Regions from separate parts of the Cellulomonas endometrii genome, predicted to be linked through region 1. Evidence: riboswitches for the same ligand, from Rfam matches in the RefSeq annotation. Region 1 holds a riboswitch; each other region holds the start of a gene.
The links. A riboswitch is a leader RNA that binds a small molecule or an ion and turns the genes downstream of it on or off. The one in region 1 is predicted to bind S-adenosylmethionine.
Positions count from the first base shown of each region.

Region 1 (7,225 bases):
TGCGCCGCGGGGCGCGTCAGGGGGTGCTCGGACATGGCGGGACTCCTCAGGCGGACTGCCGGGCGGACCCGGCGAGGCGGTGGGCGGGACGGGGCAGGCCCAGGTGGTCGCGCAGGGTCGCGCCGGCGCGCGGGGCGGCGGCGAGCCGGGCGGCGCGCAGGGCGGGCAGCACCTCGCGGGCCAGCACGGGCAGGTCGACGTCGAGGACCGCGGGGAGCAGCCGCACGCCGGCGACCTCCTCGGACGCCGCGAGCTCGGTGAGCAGCCGGACCAGCCCCGCCGCGTCGCCGACGTGCCGCAGGGCCCGGCCGGGCGCCGGCGGTCGGGTGCCGTCCAGCTCGGCGAGCCGCTCGCGCCCGGTGCGGTCGGCGGTGTCGAGGACGACCTCGATCTCGACCGCGGCGAGCGGTGCGCCCGGGGTCGCTCCGCGGGCCTCCCGGGCGGCGGCGAGCGCGCCGGCCACGTCCGCGCCCGCCACGCCCGCACCGCCCACGCCCGCACCGCCCGCGCCCCCGACGAGGGCCACGTCCACCAGGTCCTCGCCCGGCCGGCCGGCGGCGACGTCGCCCGCCCGCGCGAGCACCACCAGCTGGCCCTGCGGCGGCCGCGGCGTGATGAGCGGGCCCACGACGGAGAAGCTCGCACCGCGGAAGTCGACGCGGTGCACGCGGCCGCGGTCGACGTACCGGCCGGTGGCGACGTCCCGGATCACCGCGTCGTCCTCCCACGAGTCCCACAGGTCGCGGACCACCTGGACGACGTCCCGCGCCTCGCGGTCCAGGTCCGGCACCGCCGCCCGGCCGTACGCCGCGGGTGCCGCGTCGCCCGGGGTGACGGCCGCCAGCCAGCCGCCCCGGCCGGACGCGGCGATGTCGAGCGACGCGAGCTGCGCGGCGACGTGGAACGGCTCGGGGTAGGTCGTCGGCACCTCCGGCACCAGGCCGAGGGCCGTGGTGGTCCGGGACACGAACGCCGCGCGGGTGACCGCGTCCAGCCGCGCCGAGGTGGTGGCCCCGGGCGCGGCGGGCAGCACCGCGTCGGCGAAGGTCGCGAAGGTGAAGCCGGCGTTCTCGGCGCGGCGCACCGTCCCGGCCAGGCGGGCGCCGGAGACGAGGTCGGCGCCGCTCAGGCCGGTGACGGCGGCGGCCGCGGGGTGGCTGCCGGCGCCGTCGACGTCGACGCCGAGGAACAGGGGTGGGGTGGTCATGCGGTCCTCCGAGGGGCGCGCGGGTGCGGGGTGACGGTCGGTGCGGGGGCGTCGGGGCGCCTCAGAGCGCCGAGTGCCCGCCGATCCGGTGGTAGGTGCGGTCGTGGTAGACGAGCGGGGACGGCGGGCGGCCCGCGTCCCCGGCCGCGCCCCCAGCCGTGTCGGCGGCGGGGGAGCCGGCGGACAGGGCCCGCAGCGAGACCAGGTAGCTGTCGCCCACGGGCGTGCGCTGCAGCACCCGCGCCCGCACCCACGACACCGCGCCGTCGATCACGGGCTCACCGGTCGCGAGCGACGACCACCCGCCGGCGGCGAACCGGTCGATCCCGCTGGTTGCGAACCGGGCGGAGACGTCGTGCTGGTGGTCCGCGAGGAAGCTCACCGCCAGCGTCGCGGCCCCCGAGACGGCCGGCCACGACGAGGAGGTGGACGCGAGCGAGAACGCGAGCAGCGGCGGGGCGGCGGACACCGAGATGACGGACGTGGCGGTGAACCCGACCGGCTGCCCCTCGTGCCGCAGCGCCACCACGGCGACGCCCGCGGGGTGCCGGCGGAACACCGACTTGAACTCCTGGGCGTCCAGCTGCCGCTCGTCCTGCTCGGCGAGCAGCCGCTCGAGCGCCGACAGGTCCGTGTGCTCGGCGGTCACCGGGCCACCGCCACGGCCGGACGGGTGACGGCGGGGTCCGCGGGCACGCCCGCAGCGCGCCGCAGCGCCGCGCCGGACCGCAGCAGCCAGGCGTCGAGCACCGCGTCGAGGTCGGGCAGCTGCGCCTCCGTGACCGCGAGCGCCCGGGTCGGCACGACGGCGCCGAGCTCGACGAGCACCGGCCGCAGGTGCACCTCGCCGGCCAGCGCGTGCGCGGGGTTGCCGGACACGACCAGCGGGACGGCGACGACCCCGGCGAGGCCGTCCGGGCCGTACAGGTCCAGGAACGCCTTGAGCAGCCCGGTGTAGGACGCCTTGTAGACCGGCGTCGCGACGACCGCCACGTCGGCGGCGGCGAGCCGGGCCAGGGCGTCGTCGGCGGCGGGGTGCACCGGGGCGAGCACCTCGCCCGCGAGCTCCGCCAGGTCGACGGTGGTGACCGCGGGAGCGGGGCCGTCGGTCAGGTGCTCCGCGACGCGGGCGGCGACCGCGCGGGCGGCCTGGAGGGTGCGGGAGCCGGGCCGCGGGTTGCCGGAGAGGGCGACGACGGCAGGGGGACGGGACGTCATGGGGTGCCTCGCAGACGGGTCGATCACGCTTGCCGCGCGGCGGAACGGGGGGTGAGCCCCGGCCGACGGCCAGGTCATCTCCCGGAGCACCCCGCCGTGACGTGGGGTTGCTGCCCAGCAAGCCGGGGCTTGGCGCTGGGACTCGTGACCTCGGGCGGCTGTCTAGCACCGGCGGGCGCGCGGGCCGACGGTGCGCGGGGGAGTTCTCACGATCCGGGACCGTGCGTCGCCCCCGCGGTGACATCGCTCCGCCATGCGAGACGCCGCACCCGGCTCGTTGACTTCCCGAGCGCGGCGTCCCTAAGTTCCGCGGCACCGAGTCACGCCGAGCAGCACCGGCGGTGAGGCCCGGTGGTCATGAGCTCCGACACCAAGCCCCGGCTCGTCGGACGGCAACCCCCCGCGCGGGTGGGTGCCCCGGGTGAGGACCAGGCCCGCTGCCGCCGGCAGTGGGGCAACACGCGAGCCCGTCCCCCGGCGGGCGCACCGAGGAGCACGCATGAACCGGAGCACGCCGACGCCGACCGCGCGTCCGTCCTCCCGCGCCGCACGGCCCTGCGCCGTGCCCGCCGGCCTGCCGGGCGCCGTCGCCCCGCGCGCCGCCTCCTGTCGCTGTCGCTGACCTCCCGCACCCCGCCGCGCCGAGCGCGCGCAGCGCCCCGCGCGCGACCTCGCGCCGCGGCCCGCCGGTCCGCGTCCCACCGGCCGCACCCCACCGGCCGCACCCCACCCCGTCCGGCACCCCGGTCCGCGCTGCCGCGCGCCGTCCCGCCCTGCCGCCCGCGAACGGAGCCCCGCCATGCCCCCCCCCCCCCCCCGCCCGGCCCCGCCCGGCCCCGCCCGCCCCGAGGACCGGCACGTCGTCCTCGCCGTCGACCTGACGGCGCTGGGCGCCCGCCCCGGCGGCCACGGCCCGCACGGCGTGGTCGTCCCGCGCCCCTTCGACGGCGAGCGCCTGGCGCGGCTCGTGCACCGGGCCGTCCGCGGCCTGCTCGACCTGGTCCTGCTGGGCGACGCGTTCTTGCTGCACCCCGGCCGCCGGCAGGTCCCGGGCCGGCTCGACGCCGCCGTGGCCGCCGCCCGGGTCGCGCCGCTCGGCACCGGCACCGCCCTCGTCGCCGGGGTGGCGCACGAGCACGTCGACCCCGCGCACGTGGCGGGGGCGGTCCGGGGCGTGCAGCGCGCCGGGCGGGGACCCGCGGGCTGGTTGCTCTCCGGCCCCGCGCCGGGTGCGGACGAGCGCGAGTGGCGGCGGCGCGGAGGCTGCCGTGGCGGCGGTCGAGGGGAGGGGACGGGCCCGGGGACGCCGGCGCCCTGCTGCTCGACCCCGACGGCCGGTTCCGCGTCGACCACGACGGGGTGCGGTTCGCGGTGGGGCCGGGCGGCCGCCGTCCCGGTCCCGGCCCCGCGGCGGGGTGGCCTTGCGTGGTTCTCCCCGTCTCCGGTGCGGCGGGGGCCGCGTGGGCGGGGCGGCGCGGGGCCGTCGCGCGGATCGCCGTCCCGGACGTCGCGCAGGGCGCGCGGCTGCGCTCGCTCGTGCGGGACGCGGCGGCCGTCGCCGGGCGCCCGGCCGGCGCCGTGCGGGTGCTCGCCGACGTCGACGTGGCGCTCGCGGACGACCCGGAGACCGCCGCCGCCCGGCTCGCGCTCGCCCGGCCCGGGGACGGCGGCGGGACCGCCCACGCCGGCGCGCGGGTCCCGGTGCTCGCCGGGACGGGCGCCGACCTCGCCGCGCTGGCGGCCGCCTGGGTGGACGCCAGCGCGGCCGACGGGTTCGTCGTCCGCCCCTCGGCGCCCGAGGCCGACCTCGACGCGCTCGTCGACCGCGTCGTCCCGGCGCTGCAGCACGCCGGGCTGTTCCGGCTCCGCCCGTCCGCCGCGCTCGCCACCACCTGACCGGGCGCCACGCCCTCCGCCCGACCGACCCCGAGGTGATCCGATGACCACGACCGAGCTGCCGACACCGGCGCCCGCGCACCCCGACGCCGCCCACCCCGACGCCGCCCACCCCGACGCCGCCCGGCTCACCGTCCGCGCCGTCGCGCTGCACGACCCGCTGGTGCGCCCGCTGCTCGACGGCCTCGCCCACGAGTACGGCACCCGGTACGAGCGGCTGCTGACCCCGGCGCAGCTGCGCGACGAGCTCGAGCACTACGGCGCCGAGGAGTTCGCGCCGCCGGACGGCGAGCTCGTGCTCGTGCTCGACGACGGCGAGCCCGTGGCGGGCGGGGCGTTCCGTCGCCGCCACGAGCCCGAGCTCGGGGACCCCGCCCGCCTGACCCGCGCCGGCGCGCGCACCGAGGACGGGACGCCGGCGGTCCGGACCGCCGAGCTCAAGCGGATCTGGACCCACGCGGCGCACCGGCGCCGGGGCCTGGCCCGGGTCGTCCTCGCGGAGCTCGAGGCGCGCGCCGCCGCGCGCGGCTACCCGCGGATCTACCTGACGACCGGGCCGCGGCAGCCCGAGGCCGTCGGCCTCTACCGCGCCGCGGGCTACACGCCCCTGTTCGACCCCGCCGCCGACCCCGAGACGGTCGGCGCGCACGCCTTCGAGAAGTGGCTGGTGACCTCGTGACCGACCTCGCCCTGCGCCCGCCCGCAGCGCCCACCGCCCCGGCGCTCGCGGACCTGCCCGTCCGACCCGCCCGGCACCCCGGCCGGTGGGTCGCCACCGCGGGCGTCGCCGTCCTGCTCGCGATGGTCGTCAGCTCGCTGCTGACCAACCCGCAGTGGGAGTGGGACGTCGTCGCGACGTACCTCACGTGGCCGTCCGTGCTCGAGGGGGTGTGGGCGACCCTCCGGCTCACCGCGGTCGCCAGCGTCATCGGCTTCGGCCTCGGCACGGTGCTCGCGCTCATGCGCCTGTCCCGGTCGCCGCTGCTGCAGTCGGTCTCGTGGGGGTACTCCTGGGTGTTCCGGTCGGTGCCCCTGATCCTGCAGCTGCTGCTCTGGTACAACCTCGCGTACCTGTACCCGCAGCTGTCGCTCGGGGTGCCGTTCGGGCCGGAGCTGGTGGCGTTCGACACGCTGGACGTCGTCGACAAGTTCGGCGCCGCGGTGCTCGGCCTGGGGCTGTCACAGGCCGCGTACTCCGCGGAGATCGTGCGGGCGGGCATCCTCGGCGTCGACCAGGGCCAGCACGAGGCGGCGGCGGCGCTCGGCATCCCGCGCGGCCGGCAGCAGCTGCGGATCGTGCTCCCGCAGGCCATGCGCACGATCGTGCCGACCTCGGTCAACGAGACCATCGGCCTGCTCAAGGGCACGTCGGTCGTCTACGTCCTGGCGTACGGCGAGCTGTTCTACACGGTCGGCGTGATCTACGGCCGCAACCAGCGGGTGGTGCCGCTGCTGCTCGTCGCGGCGATCTGGTACCTCGCGACCACCACCCTGCTGACCGTCGCCCAGTACTACCTGGAGCGGCACTACGCGAAGGGTGCCCTGCGCACCCTGCCCCCGACGCCCCTGCAGCGGCTGCGGTGGACGCTCGCCGTCGCCGCCGGGCGGCTCACCGGCCGGCCGCTGCCGGCGGACCTGCCGCCGTCGTTCCTGGCCGCCGCCCGGCGCGGCCACCTCACCCGCACCGGCGCCCGGGACGGCGCCGCCACCCGCGACACCGGAGGCCCGGCATGACCGCCACCCTGAGCACCCCCACGCCCACCGACGCGGCACCCCTCGCCAGGTCCGCCGGCCGCACGACGGGCGGGCACCTGCAGATCCACGGCCTGCACAAGGCGTACGGCACGCTCGAGGTGCTGCGCGACGTCGACCTGGAGGTCCGCCCCGGGGAGGTCGCCGTCGTCCTCGGCCCGTCGGGCTCGGGCAAGTCGACCCTGCTGCGGCTGATCAACCACCTGGAGCGGCCGGACCGCGGGTTCGTCGCGCTGGACGGCGAGGTGATCGGGTACGCGCGTCGCCGCACGGGCCGCATCCGCCCGTCCCGTCGCCGCACCGGCGGGACGGAGGTGCTGCGCGAGCTGACGGAGCGGGACGTGCTGCGCCAGCGCACGCGCATCGGATTCGTGTTCCAGAACTTCCACCTGTTCCCGCACCTCACCGCGCTGCAGAACGTCGTCGAGGCCCCGGTGTCCGCGCAGGGCCGGCCGCGGTCGGAGGTGGAGCCCGAGGCCCGGGCGCTGCTCGCCCGGGTCGGGCTTGCGGACAAGGCCGACGCCCGGCCCCGGCAGCTGTCCGGCGGGCAGCAGCAGCGCGTGGCCATCGCCCGGGCGCTCGCGATGCGGCCCGCGCTGCTGCTGTTCGACGAGCCGACGTCGGCGCTCGACCCGGAGCTGGTCGGCGAGGTGCTCGAGGTCATCCGCGGTCTCGCGCACGGCGGCACGACGCTCGTGGTCGTCACCCACGAGGTCGGCTTCGCCCGCGACGTCGCCGACACCGTCGTCTTCATGGACGGCGGCGTCGTGGTCGAGCACGGCCCCGCGGCCCAGGTGCTCGGCGCACCGGCCCACCCCCGCACCCGCGCGTTCCTCGACAAGGTCCGCTGACCCCCGTCCGCACCCGTCCGCACCCGTCTGCCTGCACCTCCCCACCACCGAGAGGCACCACCATGCGCACGACCACCCCGAGCCGGCCGCGCCGCCGGTCCGCAACCGCCGCCGCCGCCCTGGCCGTCGCCCCCGTGCTCGCCCTGCTCGCCGCCTGCGGCGGGACGTCCGACGCCGCCGAGGGGGGCGAGGCCGGGGGTGATCTCCAGGCCGCCGCCGAGGCCGCCGGCCTGGAGGTGAACACCTCGCCGGACCAGGACCGCATCCACACCCAGGAGAACCCGGACGCGATCGCGCTGCT
Region 1 covers NZ_CATKPC010000006.1:158,198-165,422, forward strand. The annotation lists gene QNH85_RS09060 (NtaA/DmoA family FMN-dependent monooxygenase) at 1-35, opposite strand, end outside; gene QNH85_RS09065 (LLM class oxidoreductase) at 47-1,207, opposite strand; gene QNH85_RS09070 (flavin reductase family protein) at 1,269-1,856, opposite strand; gene QNH85_RS09075 (NAD(P)H-dependent oxidoreductase) at 1,853-2,425, opposite strand; SAM riboswitch class IV at 2,446-2,575, opposite strand; SAM riboswitch class IV at 2,779-2,891, shown strand; gene QNH85_RS09080 (hypothetical protein) at 3,851-4,321, shown strand; gene QNH85_RS09085 (GNAT family N-acetyltransferase) at 4,365-5,000, shown strand; gene QNH85_RS09090 (amino acid ABC transporter permease) at 4,997-6,055, shown strand; gene QNH85_RS09095 (amino acid ABC transporter ATP-binding protein) at 6,052-6,924, shown strand; gene QNH85_RS09100 (ABC transporter substrate-binding protein) at 6,987-7,225, shown strand, end outside.

Region 2 (7,225 bases), on a different contig from region 1:
TCCGGGGCCCGATCGCTCGGAGGAGGTGACGGGCTGTGGCTACGCGATTCGACCCGTTCCAGGAGATGGACCGGCTGATGAACCAGGTGCTCGGCTCGCAGCGGGCCGCGGCGACCATGCCGATGGACCTGTACCGCGCCGGCGACCACTACGTCCTGCACGTCGACCTGCCGGGAGCCGACCCGGGCTCGATCGACGTGAACGTGGACGACCGCACGCTCACCATCCGCGCCCAGCGCACGGCGCGGACCGAGGACGGCGTGCAGTGGCTCGCCAAGGAGCGCCCCGTCGGCACCTACGCGCGGCAGCTGACCGTGGGCCGCGGCCTGGCGCTCGACGCCATCTCCGCGTCGTACGCCGACGGCGTGCTGACGCTCACCATCCCCGTGGCCGAGGAGGCCAAGCCGCGCCGCATCGAGGTCACCACCGGTGGGACACCGGCGACCATCGAGCAGCGGGCCGACGCGTCGCAGCCGGAGCAGCACGCGAACGCCTGAGCCGGCGGCACGGCGCGCACGACGCCCCGGTCCCCCGCGCGGGGAGACCGGGGCGTCGTCGCGTCCGGGGCCGTCAGGCGGTCGGCACCGCCAGGCCCGCCCGCACCGTGCGCGTCGCCGCGAGGATGTGCTCCAGCGACGGCGTGACCTCGGCGTACCGCCGGGTCTTCAGCCCGCAGTCCGGGTTCACCCACAGCTGCGCCGGGTCGATCGCGCGGACGGCCTCCGAGAGCAGCTCGGTGACCTCCGCCTCGCTCGGCACGCGCGGCGAGTGGATGTCGTAGACGCCCGGGCCGATGCCGCGCGGGTAGCCCTCGGCGGCGATGTCGGCCAGGATCTCCATCTTCGAGCGGGCCGCCTCGATCGACGTCACGTCGGCGTCCAGGCCGTCGATCGCGCCGATCACCTCGCCGAACTCCGAGTAGCACAGGTGCGTGTGGATCTGGGTGTCCGGCCGCACGCCCGACGTCGCCAGGCGGAACGACCGCACCGACCAGTCCAGGTAGGCGGCGTGGTCCTCGGCACGCAGCGGCAGCAGCTCCCGCAGGGCGGGCTCGTCGACCTGGACGATCGCGGTGCCGGCGGCCTCGAGGTCGGCGATCTCGTCCCGCAGCGCCAGCGCCACCTGGTTCGCGGTGTCGGCGAGCGGCTGGTCGTCGCGGACGAACGACCACGCGAGGATCGTGACCGGCCCGGTGAGCATGCCCTTGACCGGCTTCGGGGTGAGCGACTGCGTGTAGGTCGTCCACGGCACGGTGATCGGTGCCGGGCGCGACACGTCGCCCCAGAGGATCGACGGGCGGGTGCAGCGCGAGCCGTAGGACTGCACCCAGCCGTGCTGCGTCACGTCGAACCCGTCGAGGTTCTCGGCGAAGTACTGCACCATGTCGTTGCGCTCGGGCTCGCCGTGCACGAGGACGTCCAGGCCGATCTCCTCCTGGAGCTCGACGACGCGGCGGATCTCCGCCTTCATCTCGTCCTCGTACTGCGCGGCGGTCAGCTCCCCGCGGCCGAACGCGGCGCGGGCCACCCGGATCTCCGGGGTCTGCGGGAACGACCCGATCGTCGTGGTGGGCAGGGCCGGCAGGCGCAGGCGGGCGGCCTGGGCGTCGCGGCGGGCGTCGAACGGCCCGCGGTGGAACGCGTCGGCGGGCAGCGCGGCGAGCCGGTCGCGGACCTCCGGGCGGACGACGCCGGGCGCCTCGGCGCGGCTCCGGCGGGCGTCGGCGGCGGCGAGCAGCTCCGCGTGCACGGCCTCGCGGCCCTCGGTCAGGCCCGTCGCCAGGGTGACGACCTCGCCGACCTTCTGGTCCGCGAACGCCAGCCACGACCGCAGGGTCGGGTCGAGCTGCTGCTCCTCCTCCACGTCGTGCGGGAGGTGGAACAGCGACGTCGAGGTCGCGACCGCGACCTGCGCGGCGCCCAGGCCCTCCAGACGCTCGAGCGTGCCGAGCGCGGCCGAGAGGTCGGCGCGCCAGACGTTGTGGCCGTCGACGACGCCGCCGACGAGCACCTTCGACCCCAGGCCCGGCACCGGCTCCGCCGGGACGTCGCCCCGCACGAGGTCGATCGCGAGGCCCTCGACGTCGGTGCCCGCGAGCACGGGCAGGGCGTCGCGGAGGTCGCCGTAGGGCGCGGCCACGAGGATCGCGGGGCGCTCGGCGGCGGGCAGCGCGGTGGCCAGCGCCCGGTACGCCTCGGCCGCCGCGGCGAGCAGCCGGTCGGCGGGCACGCCGGTCGACTCCGACACCAGCGCGGGCTCGTCGAGCTGCACCCACGTGGCGCCGGCGCGGGCGAGGTCCCGCAGCAGCTCCGCGTAGACCGGCAGCACGTCGGCGAGGCGGTCGATCGGCAGGAAGTCCTCCGGCGCGTCCTCGGTCGGCTTCGCCAGCGCCAGGAACGTCACCGGCCCGACGAGCACCGGGCGGGTGAGCACGCCGTCGGCCAGGCCCTCGGCGAGCTCGCGCACCGGGCGGTCGCTCGCGTAGCGGAACGTCGTCGTCGGGCCGATCTCCGGGACCAGGTAGTGGTAGTTCGAGTCGAACCACTTGGTCATCTCGAGCGGCAGGTCGTCCCCGCGGCCGCGGGCGACGGTGGAGTACCCCGCGAGGTCCAGCCCGCCGTCGGCCGTCGTCAGGTCGGCGAACCGCTCCGGCACCGCGCCCAGCACGGTCGCGGCGTCGAGCACGTGGTCGTAGAAGGAGAACGCGCTGGGGATCGCGGGCAGGCGGGTGTCCAGGCCCAGCCCGGCCAGGTGGGTGCGGGTGCGGCGGCGCAGGTCGGCGGCCGCCGCCTCGACCTCCTCGGCGCTCGCGCGGCCGGCCCAGAACGCCTCGAGGGCCTTCTTCAGCTCGCGGCGCGGCCCGATGCGGGGGTAGCCCAGGATCGTGCCGGCGGGGAAGGGGTGCGTGTGCTCGGTCATGTCTCGCCTCAGCTGGTGGGAACGGGGGTCGGGTCGTCGAGGGGGGCCGCGGTGACGCGGCTGTGCGCGCTGGGGGCGTCGCCACCGAGGCCGGCGCCCTCCAGCAGGTCCAGCGCGGGGCCGGGGGTGTTGAAGGTGTAGAGGTGGACGCCGGGCGCGCCGCCGTCGAGCACGGCGTTCGCCAGGTCGACGCCCAGGCGGGTGCCCGCGCGGTGCCGGCGGCCGACGTCGACGGGGTCCTCGGGGTCGAACGCGTCGAGCACGTCGAGGACCTGCGCCGGCACCTCCACGCCGGTGAGCTGCTGGACGCGGCGCAGGCGTGCGGGGTCGGTCATCGGGATGATCCCCGGGATGATCGGGATGACGACGCCCGCGTCCCGGGCCAGCGCCACGAGCTCGCAGTACGAGTCGACGTCGTAGAACACCTGGGTGATCGCGAAGTCCGCGCCGGCCTCCTGCTTGGCGAGCAGCGCCGCGATGTCCTGCTCCCGCGTGCTGCCCGAGCCGGCGTTGCCCCGCGGGAACGCGGCGACCGCCACCGACAGCGGCCGGCTCGCCGCGCGGACGGCCTGCGCGGGGCTGGTGGCGCACCGGCGCCGCTCGATCTCCCGGAGCAGCGCCACCAGGGCGCTCGCCGTCGGCAGGCCCTCGGGGTGCGGCCGCCAGGACTCGTCGGCGGGCGGGTCGCCGCGCAGCGCCAGGAACGAGCGGACGCCCTCGTCCAGGAACTCCTCGACCGTGCGGGTCAGGTCCTCCCGCGAGGTGCCCACGCAGGTCAGGTGCGCGATCGGGCTGAGCGACGTCTCGCGCAGCAGCCGCCGCACGAGCGCCCGGGTGGTCTGCCGGGTGCTGCCGGACGCGCCGTAGGTGACGGACACGAAGTCCGGGCGCGCGGCGGCGAGCTGCTGCACCGTGGACCACAGCCGCGGTGCGGCGTCCGGGTTCCGCGGCGGGAACAGCTCGAACGACACGGTGGGGCGGTCGACGGCACCGAGGCCGTCGGCCACCGCGTCGTCGGCCGTGGGGTGCGCGGGTGCGCCAGTACTGCTCATCGTCAGCTCCATCGAACCTGGCGGAAGCACCCACACCCTCACGAGGAGGGGGGTTGCTGCGACGTCGACGAGCCAGGTCTCTCGGCCGCTCTGGATGGTGTGGCCACCGTAGAGCCCGCCCCGGAGGGTGTCCAGTGCCCCTGATGCGTCATCTACTCGTGACGGGGACCACACGCGGAGGGCTGCGCGTGCGGGTCGCTGGGCGGCGTGCCAGGGTCGGCCGATGACCGACCTGCGCGCCGTCCCGCTGCCCGCCACCCGCCTCCGGGTCCCCGACCTGGTGGCCGCTGCCCGGGCGGCCGGCACCGTGACCGGTCGCGCCGAGGTGCTCGGGGACGCGCGCGCGGAGCTGGGGGAGCGGCCCCTCTGGGACGCGTCGGCGGACGCGCTGGTCTGGGTCGACATCGACGGCCGCACCGTGCACCGGTGGGCCGGCGGCGACCCCCTGCGGGACAGCCTGTCGAACGTCCCGTCGCAGGTGGGGGTCGCCTGGCCCACCGCGTCCGGGGGGCTGCTGCTCGCGACCGCGGACGGGCTCGGCGTCCACGACGGCACCACGCTCGGACCGGTCACCCGGCCCGGCGACATGCCGGCCGGGTACCGGTTCAACGACGGCGGGTGCGACCCGGCCGGGCGGTTCTGGGTGGCGAGCATGCCGCGGGACGGGTCACCCGGTGACGGCACGGTCTACCGGGTGTCGTCCGGCGGGTCCGCCGACGGGTCCGCCGCTGCGGACGGGCTCGACGTCCGGGCGGTGCACACGGGCGTCGGCATCGGGAACGGGCTGGCGTGGAGCCCCGACGGCGGCACGTGCTACCTGACGGACACCGCGGCCGGGGTGGTGTTCCGGATGCCGTACGACGTCGCGTCCGGCACGTGCGGGGAGCCGGAGGTGCTCCTCGCGTTCGACCCGGACGGGCCGACCCCGGACGGCACCGCGGTGGACGCCGAGGGGTGCCTGTGGCTCGCGGTGTACGGCGCCGGGTGCGTGCTGCGGGTCTCGCCGGACGGGACCCCGGTGGGCGTGGTCGAGGCGCCGACGCCGGACGTGACGTGCCCGGGGTTCGGGGCGCCGGGTGCCGGGCGGCTGTTCGTGACGACCGCCGCGGCCGACGGCGACCCGCTGGGCGGGGCGGTGCTCGGGTGCGCCGTCGCGGTCGACGGGCTGCCGGTGCCGCGGTTCGCCGACCGGTGAGCCGGCGCTCCCCGGCGCGTTGCCCGCGGTCCCACCTCAGTCCTCCCCGGGAGCAGGCTCACCGACGACGGTGAGGCGCCCACCCAGCGCGGACGCGAGGCGCACCAGCGTGTCCCTGGTCGGGTTGCCGAGCCCGCGTTCGATGCGGCTGATGTCCGCCTGCTGAACCGACGCCCGCTGCGCGAGCTGTGCCTGACTGAGGTGGTTCTCCCGGCGGAGTGCCGCGATGTCCTGGCCCAGCCGTTCGTCCGCTGCCAGCCGGGCACGGAGATCGGCCCCCGTCCGGTTCGCGACGGCCTGGACGTCGGGGGTCCACCCCGCTCGGACGTCCTCTGCGATCTGGCGGTACGGCGTCGTGGCCATGGCGCACCTCCCGTGCTGTCCTGGCTGATCTTATGTGCTGACGCACATGGGACGTCAAGTGCTCGCCCGCCAGGCGGCGAGGTGGCGCCTGGCCGCCGCGATCTCCCGGCGCTGCCGTCGTTCCGACGGGTCACGTCCCTTGTCGTACGCGTGGAGCAGCAGGACGACGCGATCGCCGTGGAAGGTCGCGAAGATCCGCAGGAGCACCGTGCGGCGAGCACCGCGGAACGGTTCGGAGGGCGACCTCTGGCCGCGGGAGAGGACGGCGGCGAGGGACTGCCGGACACGCAGCTCGTACAGGCCGCCGCCGAGAGCGCGGCACCACTCGGTTCCCACCAGGTCGAGGCCGTGCGGCTCGACGACATGAGTCAGCACCGCGTCGACCACGGCCTGCGTGTACGGGTCGGCCCGGCGGAACCACCGCTCGAACCCGGACGTTCCCGTGGCGTCGTCCCCCCAGACCTCGACCTGCCAGCGCCGTGGCGGTGGAGGATCGGCCGCCATCTGTGGTCAGCCCGCGGCGCGGGCCAGGACGACCGGGCAGTCCGCGAGGTGGTCGTCGACGATCCCGCACGCCTGCATCGCCGCGTACGCGGTGGTCGGGCCGACGAACCGGAACCCCCGCCGCTTCAGCTCCTTGGCGAGCGCGACGGAGGACGGCGTGGTGGCCGGCACCTCCGCGAAGCTGCGGGGGCGGGGCGCGTCGGCGCGGTCCACGGCGTAGGACCAGAACAGCTCGTCGAGGGTCCCGCCCGCGTCGTGCAGGTCGAGGAGCGCCCGCGCGTTCGCCACGGCGGCGACGATCTTCGCGCGGTTCCGGATGATCCCCGCGTCCGCCATGAGGCGCTCCACGTCGTGCTCGTCGTAGGTGGCGACGACCGCGGCGTCGAAGCCGGCGAAGGCCTCGCGGAACGCCTCGCGCTTGCGGAGCACGGTGATCCAGGCGAGGCCCGACTGGAACGCCTCGAGCGTCATGCGCTCGTACAGCTCGCGCTCCCCGTGGACGGGCCGGCCCCACTCCTCGTCGTGGTACCGCTCGTACAGCGGGTCGCCGTCGCCGAAGCAGCGGCGACCCGGGAGGGTCGGCCCGGCCGTGGCGGCGGTGACCGGGTGCACGGCGCCCGGTAGGAGCGGGCCGTCGTCGGGGGTGTCTGCGCTCGTCATGGCCGTCACTCTGCCCCACGGCGCCCACACCCCGCGGCCGTCCTCCACAGCCCGCGCCGCACCCGGAGCCTGTGGTCGGCTGGGCGCCCGGCGATCGGCCGACCGTCCGGGATGTGAACAAGATCCGTCTACGCACTGAGACGGCGTAGGGTCCATCCCGCGCTGGAGCACCACGAGCGTCACCTGAGCCGACCTGCGAGCCGACCACCACCGGGACGTCCACGGTGGTCCGCGCGCCGTCGACCGTCGCCGAACCGGAGCCCTCCCGCCATGTCAGCACCAGCAGTGCCCACCACCACGCCGGCCGCCCCGCGGCCGCTGAACTCGCCGTCCCGCGTCATCGCAGCGAGCCTCGTGGGCACCACCATCGAGTTCTACGACTTCTACGTCTACGCAACCGCCGCGGTCCTCGTGTTCCCGAAGCTGTTCTTCCCCACGGGGAACGACACGACGGCCCTGCTCGCGTCCTTCGCGGTGTTCGGCGCCGCGATGGTCGCCCGCCCGGTCGGCGCGATCTTCTTCGGCCACCTCG
Region 2 covers NZ_CATKPC010000020.1:25,405-32,629, forward strand. The annotation lists gene QNH85_RS17045 (Hsp20/alpha crystallin family protein) at 36-497, shown strand; gene metE (5-methyltetrahydropteroyltriglutamate--homocysteine S-methyltransferase) at 571-2,919, opposite strand; gene QNH85_RS17055 (methylenetetrahydrofolate reductase) at 2,928-3,971, opposite strand; SAM riboswitch class I at 3,977-4,072, opposite strand; gene QNH85_RS17060 (SMP-30/gluconolactonase/LRE family protein) at 4,195-5,166, shown strand; gene QNH85_RS17065 (helix-turn-helix domain-containing protein) at 5,203-5,529, opposite strand; gene QNH85_RS17070 (hypothetical protein) at 5,584-5,916, opposite strand; gene QNH85_RS17075 (DNA-3-methyladenine glycosylase I) at 6,040-6,693, opposite strand; gene QNH85_RS17080 (MFS transporter) at 6,964-7,225, shown strand, end outside.
Region 2: linked by a shared signal. The riboswitch ahead of QNH85_RS17055 (methylenetetrahydrofolate reductase) and the one ahead of QNH85_RS09075 (NAD(P)H-dependent oxidoreductase) in region 1 are both predicted to bind S-adenosylmethionine.

Region 3 (7,225 bases), on a different contig from region 1:
CGACCCGGAGCGGACCAGCGCCGCGAGGGCCGTGAACACCGCGGACATGCCGGACGCCGTCGCGTAGCAGGCCTCGGCGCCCTCGAGCAGGCGCAGCCGCTCCTCGAAGCTCGACACCGTGGGGTTGCCGTACCGGGAGTACAGGAACCGGTCGCTCTCGCCGGCGAACGCGGCCTCCGCGTCGGCCGCGTGGGCGTAGACGTACCCCTGGGTGAGGAACAGCGCCTCGGACGTCTCCTGGAACCCGGTGCGGACGGTGCCGCCGCGGACCGCGAGCGTGTCCGGCCGCAGCCCCTCGCGCGGGAGCCGGTCGTCCTGCCAGTCGCCGGGGCCGGGGGTGGTCACGCCTCCCGCCACGGGAGCCCCTCGGCGCGCCAGCCCTGGTGGCCGCGGCGGCCGTCGGGGCCGACGTCGCCCTCGAACCCGCTCAGGACGTTGTACGCCGGGCCGAGGCCCGCGGCGGTCGCGGTGCTCGCGGCGGCGACGGAGCGCACGCCGGACCGGCACAGGAACACGACGGGCCGCGGGTCGTCGGGCGTGATCCCGGCGCGCGCGAGCTCGTCGAGGAACCGCGGGTTCGGGCGGCCGAACGCGTCGGTCCACTGCACGAAGGCGGTGCGCTCGGCGGTGTCCTCGCCGGCCAGGTCGCCCGTGTCGGGGACGCCGATGGTCTGCCACTCGCCCTCGGTGCGGACGTCGACCAGGACGGCGCGCTCGTCGGACGCGAGCAGGTCCCAGGCCTCCTGCGGGGTCAGGTCGCCGGCGTAGCCGTGCCCGTGCCGCGCGCTCACAGCGGCCGCACCCGGGCCGTGGCGGACGCGGGCAGCACGACGGCCTGCGCCACGATCACGCGCTGGCCGTCGAAGGTCGCCGCGGGGGCGCCGTGCAGCTCGTAGCCGTCGGCCAGCGCCTCGCTGACCCGTTCGCAGAACGAGCGGTCGTCCGGCCCCGTCAGCAGGCGGTAGCGCAGGCGGTCGTCGGTGTCGGTCATGCGTCTCCTCCATCGGACCTGGCGGAAGCACCCTCGGCCGGTCCGGCTCGCGAGGAGGCGGACCGCGGGTTGCTGCGGCGTCGACGAGCCAGATCTCTCGGCCGCTCTGGATGGTGCGGCGATGCTACGCCATCGGCCGGGGGCGTCACTCCCCTCGTCCACGGCCGGTCCACGGCCGGTCCCCTTCTGGTCCGCGGCGGGTTCACCCGTGCCGGTGGCTGGACGCCGGTTGACACCTCCGCCGCGCCCGCCCCATCCTCGTGGCAGGTCATGAGCGCCAGCGCGAAGCCCCGGCTCGCTGGCCGGCAACCCTCCCTCCGCGGCGGGGTGCCCCGGGTGACGACCTGGCCGTCCACCGTCCGGTGGCCGGCAAGCGCGGGGTGACCCGGTCGACGCACCGGGCCCCCATCGATCCACCCGGGGGTCCTCCCATGTCCGTCTCCACCGCCACCACGTGTGCCACCGCCGTCACCGCCGAGCAGGCGCTGCTGCCCGTCGTCGGCTGGGACACGCTCGTCCCGCTGGTCGACGGCCGGTCCGTGCCGTACGCCAACCTGGACTACGCGGCGTCCGCGCCGGCGCTCGAGTCCGTCGCCGCGCGGGTCGTCGAGGTGCTGCCGCTGTACGCGTCCGTGCACCGCGGCGCGGGTTACCTGTCGCAGGTGTCGACGGCCCTGTACGAGGCCTCCCGGTCGGCGGTCGCGCGGTTCGTCGGGGCCCGCGAGGACGACGTCGCGGTCATCACGCGGAACACCACCGACTCGCTCAACCTGCTGGCCGGGTGCGTGCCCGACGGCGGGCGGGTGCTGGTGCTCGACGTCGAGCACCACGCCAACCTGCTGCCCTGGGTGCGGTCCGTCCGCGGCTCCGGCCGGGTGGCGACGGTCCTGCCGTCCGCGCCGACCGTCGCGGAGACGCTCGTCGCCCTGCGCGATGAGCTGGCCCGGCAGCCGTACGCCCTGGTCACGGTGACGGGCGCGTCCAACGTGACCGGCGAGGCACTGCCGATCGCCTCGGTGGTGGCGCTCGCGCAGGAGGCGGGAGCGCGCGTGGCCGTCGACGGCGCGCAGCTCGTCCCGCACCGCGCGTTCTCGCTGGCCGAGTCGGGCGTCGACTACGTGGCGTTCTCCGGGCACAAGACGTACGCGCCGTTCGGGGCGGGTGCGCTCGTGGGGCGCCGGGACTGGCTGGACGCCGGGACCCCCTACCTCGCCGGCGGCGGCGCCGTCCGCGACGTCCGCACCGACCGGACGCTGTGGCAGCCGGCGCCCGCGCGGCACGAGGGCGGCTCGCCGAACGTGCTCGGCGCGGTGGCGCTCGCGGAGGCGTGCGACACCCTGGCGGCCCTGCCCGACGGCGCGCTCGCCGCGCACGAGACGGCGCTGCGGGACCGGCTGCTCGCGGGCCTCGCGACCGTGCCCGGCGCGCGGGTGCTGCGGCTGTGGTCCGACTCCGCCGACCCGGTGGGCGTCGTGTCGTTCACGCTCGGCGACCACGACTCCGGGCTCGTCGCCGCGTACCTGTCGGCGGAGCACGGGATCGGCGTGCGGGACGGCCGGTTCTGCGCGCACCCGCTGCTCGCGCGGGTCGGCGTGACCGGCGGGGCGCTGCGGGCGTCGGTCGGCGTCGGCACCACGACCGACGCGGTCGACCGGCTCGTCGCCGGGCTCCACGCGTTCGTCGCCGACGGGCCGCGCGCCGCGTACGAGGTCGTCGACGGGTGCTGGACGGTGGCCGGGGACACCCGGCCCCGGCCCGCGGTGCCCGGCATCGACGCCATCGCCGCCACCGCGGCCGCCGCGTGCGGCCCCGCGGTGGAGGACTGAGACCGCGGCCCGGGTCGGCCCGAGCGGGGGGCAGGCCGGCCCGGGTCGCGCACGCCCGCCACGGGGTCAGCGGACGGTGACGCCCAGGTGCTCCGCGAGCGCGTCCGCCAGGTCCAGCAGCTGCTGCCGGCTGATCGTGGCGCCCTTGAGGCCCGCGGTGCCGTCCAGCCCGGCCAGGTCCGCGCCGCGCAGGTCGACCTCCCGCAGCTGCGCCCGCGTGACGTCGAGCCGCCCGACCCGGCAGTCCTCGAACCGCACCCGCGCGGCCTTCACCCCCGCGAGGTCCAGGTCGCCGATCGTGCAGTGCACGAACCGGAGGTCCTGCACCCGCGCGTCCCGCAGGTTCAGGTAGTCGATCTTCCCGCCCTCGACGGTCACCCGGTCCCACGAGCTGCCGAACGCCTCGAACGCGCCGAGCCGGCAGTCCCGCAGCGTCACGTCCCGCCACGACCCCGACCGGGCCCGCAGGGTGCCCGCGCGGCAGTCGGTCAGCGTGGTGTCGACCAGGTGCGCGTGGTCGAGCTCGGCGCCGCCCAGGTCGCAGCCGCGCAGCAGGCACTCGATCACCCGGGCGCTCTCCGCGTCGGCGTCGGACAGGTCCAGCGCGTCGAGGAGCAGGCGGTCGTAGTCGCCCTCCGGCTCCAGGGTGCCGGTCCAGCGGTCCAGGGTGTCCTCGCGCGGGGTCGTCATGGGACCAGCGTGGCACCCGGGTGTGACGTCACCCCAGCGGCCGCACCTCCGAGCGCAGGTGCAGCTTCCCCTTCCGCGCGTCCCAGGCCGTGACCACCCACCCGTCCCCGTCCCGCGCGACGGACACCGCGGGCGTCGCGGGCAGCAGCACGGGGGAGGCGAACTCCACGTCCCACGTGTACGTCCTGCCGCGCCGGGCGCCGACGTCGGCGAGCGCCCGGGCCGCGGTGAACATGCCGTGCGCGATGGCCCGGGGGAACCCGAGGGCCCTGGCCGTCAGCGGGGACAGGTGGATCGGGTTGGCGTCCCCGGACACCGCGGCGTACCGGCGCCCGGCGTCGGCGCCCAGGGCCCAGCGGCCGGTGGGCGCGGGCGGGACGAAGTCGGGCCGGGGTGCGTCCTCGGGCGGGGCACCGGGCACCCGGACGCCGGGCGCCAGGTACGTCGAGACCCCGCGCCACGCGGCGGGGGCGGACCCCGGGTCGCCCGCGCGCCGCACCTCGGACACGAGGTCGACCTGCGCGCCGCGGCGGTGCGGCCGCAGGTCCTGCGCCCACGCGCGGATCTCGAGCACGTCGCCGAGCCGCAGCGCCTGGCGCTGCTCCACCCGGTTGGCCAGGTGCACGATGCCGAGCGGGGGCATCGGGAAGTCGGGCCGCACGATGAGCGCGATCGCGACGGGGAACGCCAGGACGTGCACGTATCCGGCGGGCAGCACGTCGCCGGCCGGCTCGCCGACCAGGTGCTGGTACGCGGTCAGCTGCTCGGCGTCGGGGTGCACGCCGTCGAGCCGGTGCGTCACGGCGGGCAGCGCCGCCGCGGCGCCGGAGCCCTCGCCGCGGCGCAGCACCCGGCGCACCTGACCGCCGACGGCGGCGCGGCCCGACGCGAGGCCGGCGCGGGCGTACAGCTCCCCGAGCCGGGGCGGCGCGCCGAGGACGACTTCGCGTCCCGCCCCGGTGGCGACGGCCGTCACCGGCCGACCATGCTCTGGCCGCACACCCGCAGCACCTGCCCCACGACCCCGCCGGCCTGCGGCGACGCGAGGAACGCCACGGCCTCGGCGACGTCGACCGGCAGGCCGCCCTGCTGCAGCGAGGACAGCCGCCGCGCGACCTGCCGGGTGAGCGCGGGCATGCGGGCGGTCATGTCGGTCTCGATGAACCCGGGTGCGACGGCGTTGGCCGTGCCCCCGAACGCCGCGAGCAGCGGCGCGGTGGCCTGGACCATGCCGATGACCCCGCCCTTCGAGGCGGCGTAGTTCGTCTGCCCGCGGTTCCCGGCGATCCCGGAGGTCGAGGCGAGCGACACGATCCGCGGCGCGTCGGTGAAGTCGCCCGACGTCAGCAGCGCCTCGTTGATCCGGAGCTGCGCGGCGATGTTCACCGCGATGACGGACTCCCAGCGGTCGGGCGTCATGTTCGCGAGCAGCTTGTCCCGGGTGATGCCCGCGTTGTGCACGACGACGTCGAGCCGGCCGTGCCGCGCCAGGGCGTGCTCCAGGATCCGGGCCCCGGCGTCCTCGGCCGTGACGTCGAGCTGCAGCGCGGTGCCGCGCACCCGGTTCGCGACCGACGCGAGCGCCTCGCCCGCGGCGGGGACGTCGACGGCCACGACGGTGGCGCCGTCGCGGGCGAGCGTCGTGGCGATGGCCTCGCCGATGCCCCGGGCGGCGCCCGTGACGACCGCGACCCGGCCGTCGAGCGGCCGCTCCCAGTCCGCGGGCAGGGACCCGGCCGCGGAGTCGACCGGCAGCAGCTGCCCGTCGACGTACGCGGAGCGGGGCGACAGCAGGAACCGCAGCGCGCCGAGCACGCCGGGCGCGGTGACGGGCACGTCGTCCGCGACCACCACGCCGTTCGCGGTGGCGCCGCCGCGCAGCTCCTTGGCGATCGAGCGCAGCGCGCCGTCGACGCCCTGGCGGGCCGCGGCGAGCGCAGGCGCGTGGTCCGCGGCGGCGGGTCGGGACACCGTGACCACCCGGCCGTGCCGGGCGAGCGTCTTGAGCGTCGGGGCCAGCGTCAGCAGCGGGTCGGCGAGGTCCCGGGGGTGCTCGATCTCGGTGAGCGCGAGCACGACGGCGGCGAACCGCGTGCCCTCGCCGGCGTGCCGCCGGACGTCGAGGTCCCAGCCCTTGCGGTCCGGCGACGTGCCGGAGAGCAGCTGCGCGAGCGTGTCGGCGTCCGGGCCGGTGCCCAGCACCAGGACCGGGCCGTCGACGAGCGGGGCGCCCGGTCGGTAGCGGTGCAGCTGCGCGGGACGGGGCAGCCCCAGCCGCTTCGCGATCGTCGCGGTCACCCCGCCGTTGACGAGGTCGAGGTACCGGTCGGTGCTCACACGGCCTCCAGGATCGCGGCGACGCCGAGGCCCCCGGCGGCGCAGACGGACACCAGCGCGCGGACCGGGCGGTCCTCGCCGGCGGCGAGCAGCTCCGCGCGGCGGCGGTGCAGCTGCTTGGCCACGGTGGCGACGATGCGCCCGCCGGTCGCGGCGAACGGGTGCCCGGCCGCCAGCGAGGAGCCGTGCACGTTGAGGCGCTCGCGGTCGACGGACCCGAGCGCGTCGTCCAGGCCCAGGCGGGACAGGCAGAACTCCTTGTCCTCCCACGCGGCGAGCGTGGTGAGGACGGTCGCGGCGAACGCCTCGTGGATCTCGACGTAGTCCAGGTCGGCGAGGGTCAGCCCCTGGCGGGCGAGCAGCCGCGGCACCGCGTAGACGGGCGCCATGAGCAGCCCGTCCTCGCCGTGCACGAAGTCGACCGCGGCGGTCTCGGCGTCGACCACGGCCGCGAGCGGGGTGAGGCCGCGCGCGGCCGCCCAGTCCTCCGACGCGAGCAGCACCGCGGAGGCGCCGTCGGTCAGCGGGGTGGAGTTGCCGGCCGTCATCGTCGCGGGCGTGTCCAGGCGGGTGCCGAACACCGGCTTGAGCGTGGCGAGCTTCTCCAGCGAGGTGTCCGGGCGCAGGTTCTGGTCCCGCACGAGGCCCCGGTACGGGGTCACCAGGTCGTCGAAGAACCCGTCGGCGTACGCCGCGGCGAGGCGCTGGTGGCTGGCGTACGCGACCTCGTCCTGCGCCTGCCGCCCGATGCCCCACTGCGCGGTGGTCAGCGCCTGGTGCTCGCCCATCGACAGGCCGGTGCGCGGCTCGTCGGTGCGGGGCGTCGCGGGCTTGAGGTCCTGCGGGCGCAGCGCGGCGGCGGCCTTCAGCCGCTGCGGGACGCTCTTCGCGCGGGCCAGCGTGAGCAGCGTGCGGCGCAGGCCCTCGCTGACGGCGATCGGCACGTCGGAGGCGGAGTCGACGCCGCCGGCCACGCCGGACTCGACCTGGCCGAGCCGGATCTTGTTCGCGACCGACACCACCGCCTCCAGGCCGGTGGCGCACGCCTGCTGCAGGTCGTACGCGGGGGTGCGGGGCGACAGCGGCGAGCCGAGCACGGCCTCGCGGGTGAGGTTGAAGTCGCGGCTGTGCTTGAGCACCGCGCCCGCGACGACCTCGCCCAGGACCTCGTCCTGCAGGCCGTACCGGGCGACCAGCCCGTCGAGCGCCGCGGTGAGCATGTCGAGGTTGCTCACCCGGGCGTACGGTCCGCCCGCCCGGGCGAACGGGATCCGGTTGCCGCCGACGACCACGGCACGTGTGCCGCCGGGCGTCGGGGTGGGGGTGGCTGCCATGGGGGGTCCTCCCGCATCGTCGTCGATGTCGCTGGGTGGTGCCGGTG
Region 3 covers NZ_CATKPC010000021.1:18,913-26,137, forward strand. The annotation lists gene QNH85_RS17330 (O-succinylhomoserine sulfhydrylase) at 1-345, opposite strand, end outside; gene QNH85_RS17335 (rhodanese-like domain-containing protein) at 342-791, opposite strand; partial or broken gene QNH85_RS17340 (DUF1737 domain-containing protein) at 815-991, opposite strand; SAM riboswitch class I at 998-1,108, opposite strand; SAM riboswitch class IV at 1,258-1,373, shown strand; gene QNH85_RS17345 (aminotransferase class V-fold PLP-dependent enzyme) at 1,423-2,817, shown strand; gene QNH85_RS17350 (pentapeptide repeat-containing protein) at 2,884-3,507, opposite strand; gene QNH85_RS17355 (MaoC family dehydratase) at 3,536-4,483, opposite strand; gene QNH85_RS17360 (3-oxoacyl-ACP reductase) at 4,480-5,844, opposite strand; gene QNH85_RS17365 (acetyl-CoA C-acetyltransferase) at 5,841-7,178, opposite strand.
Region 3: linked by a shared signal. The riboswitch ahead of QNH85_RS17340 (DUF1737 domain-containing protein) and the one ahead of QNH85_RS09075 (NAD(P)H-dependent oxidoreductase) in region 1 are both predicted to bind S-adenosylmethionine.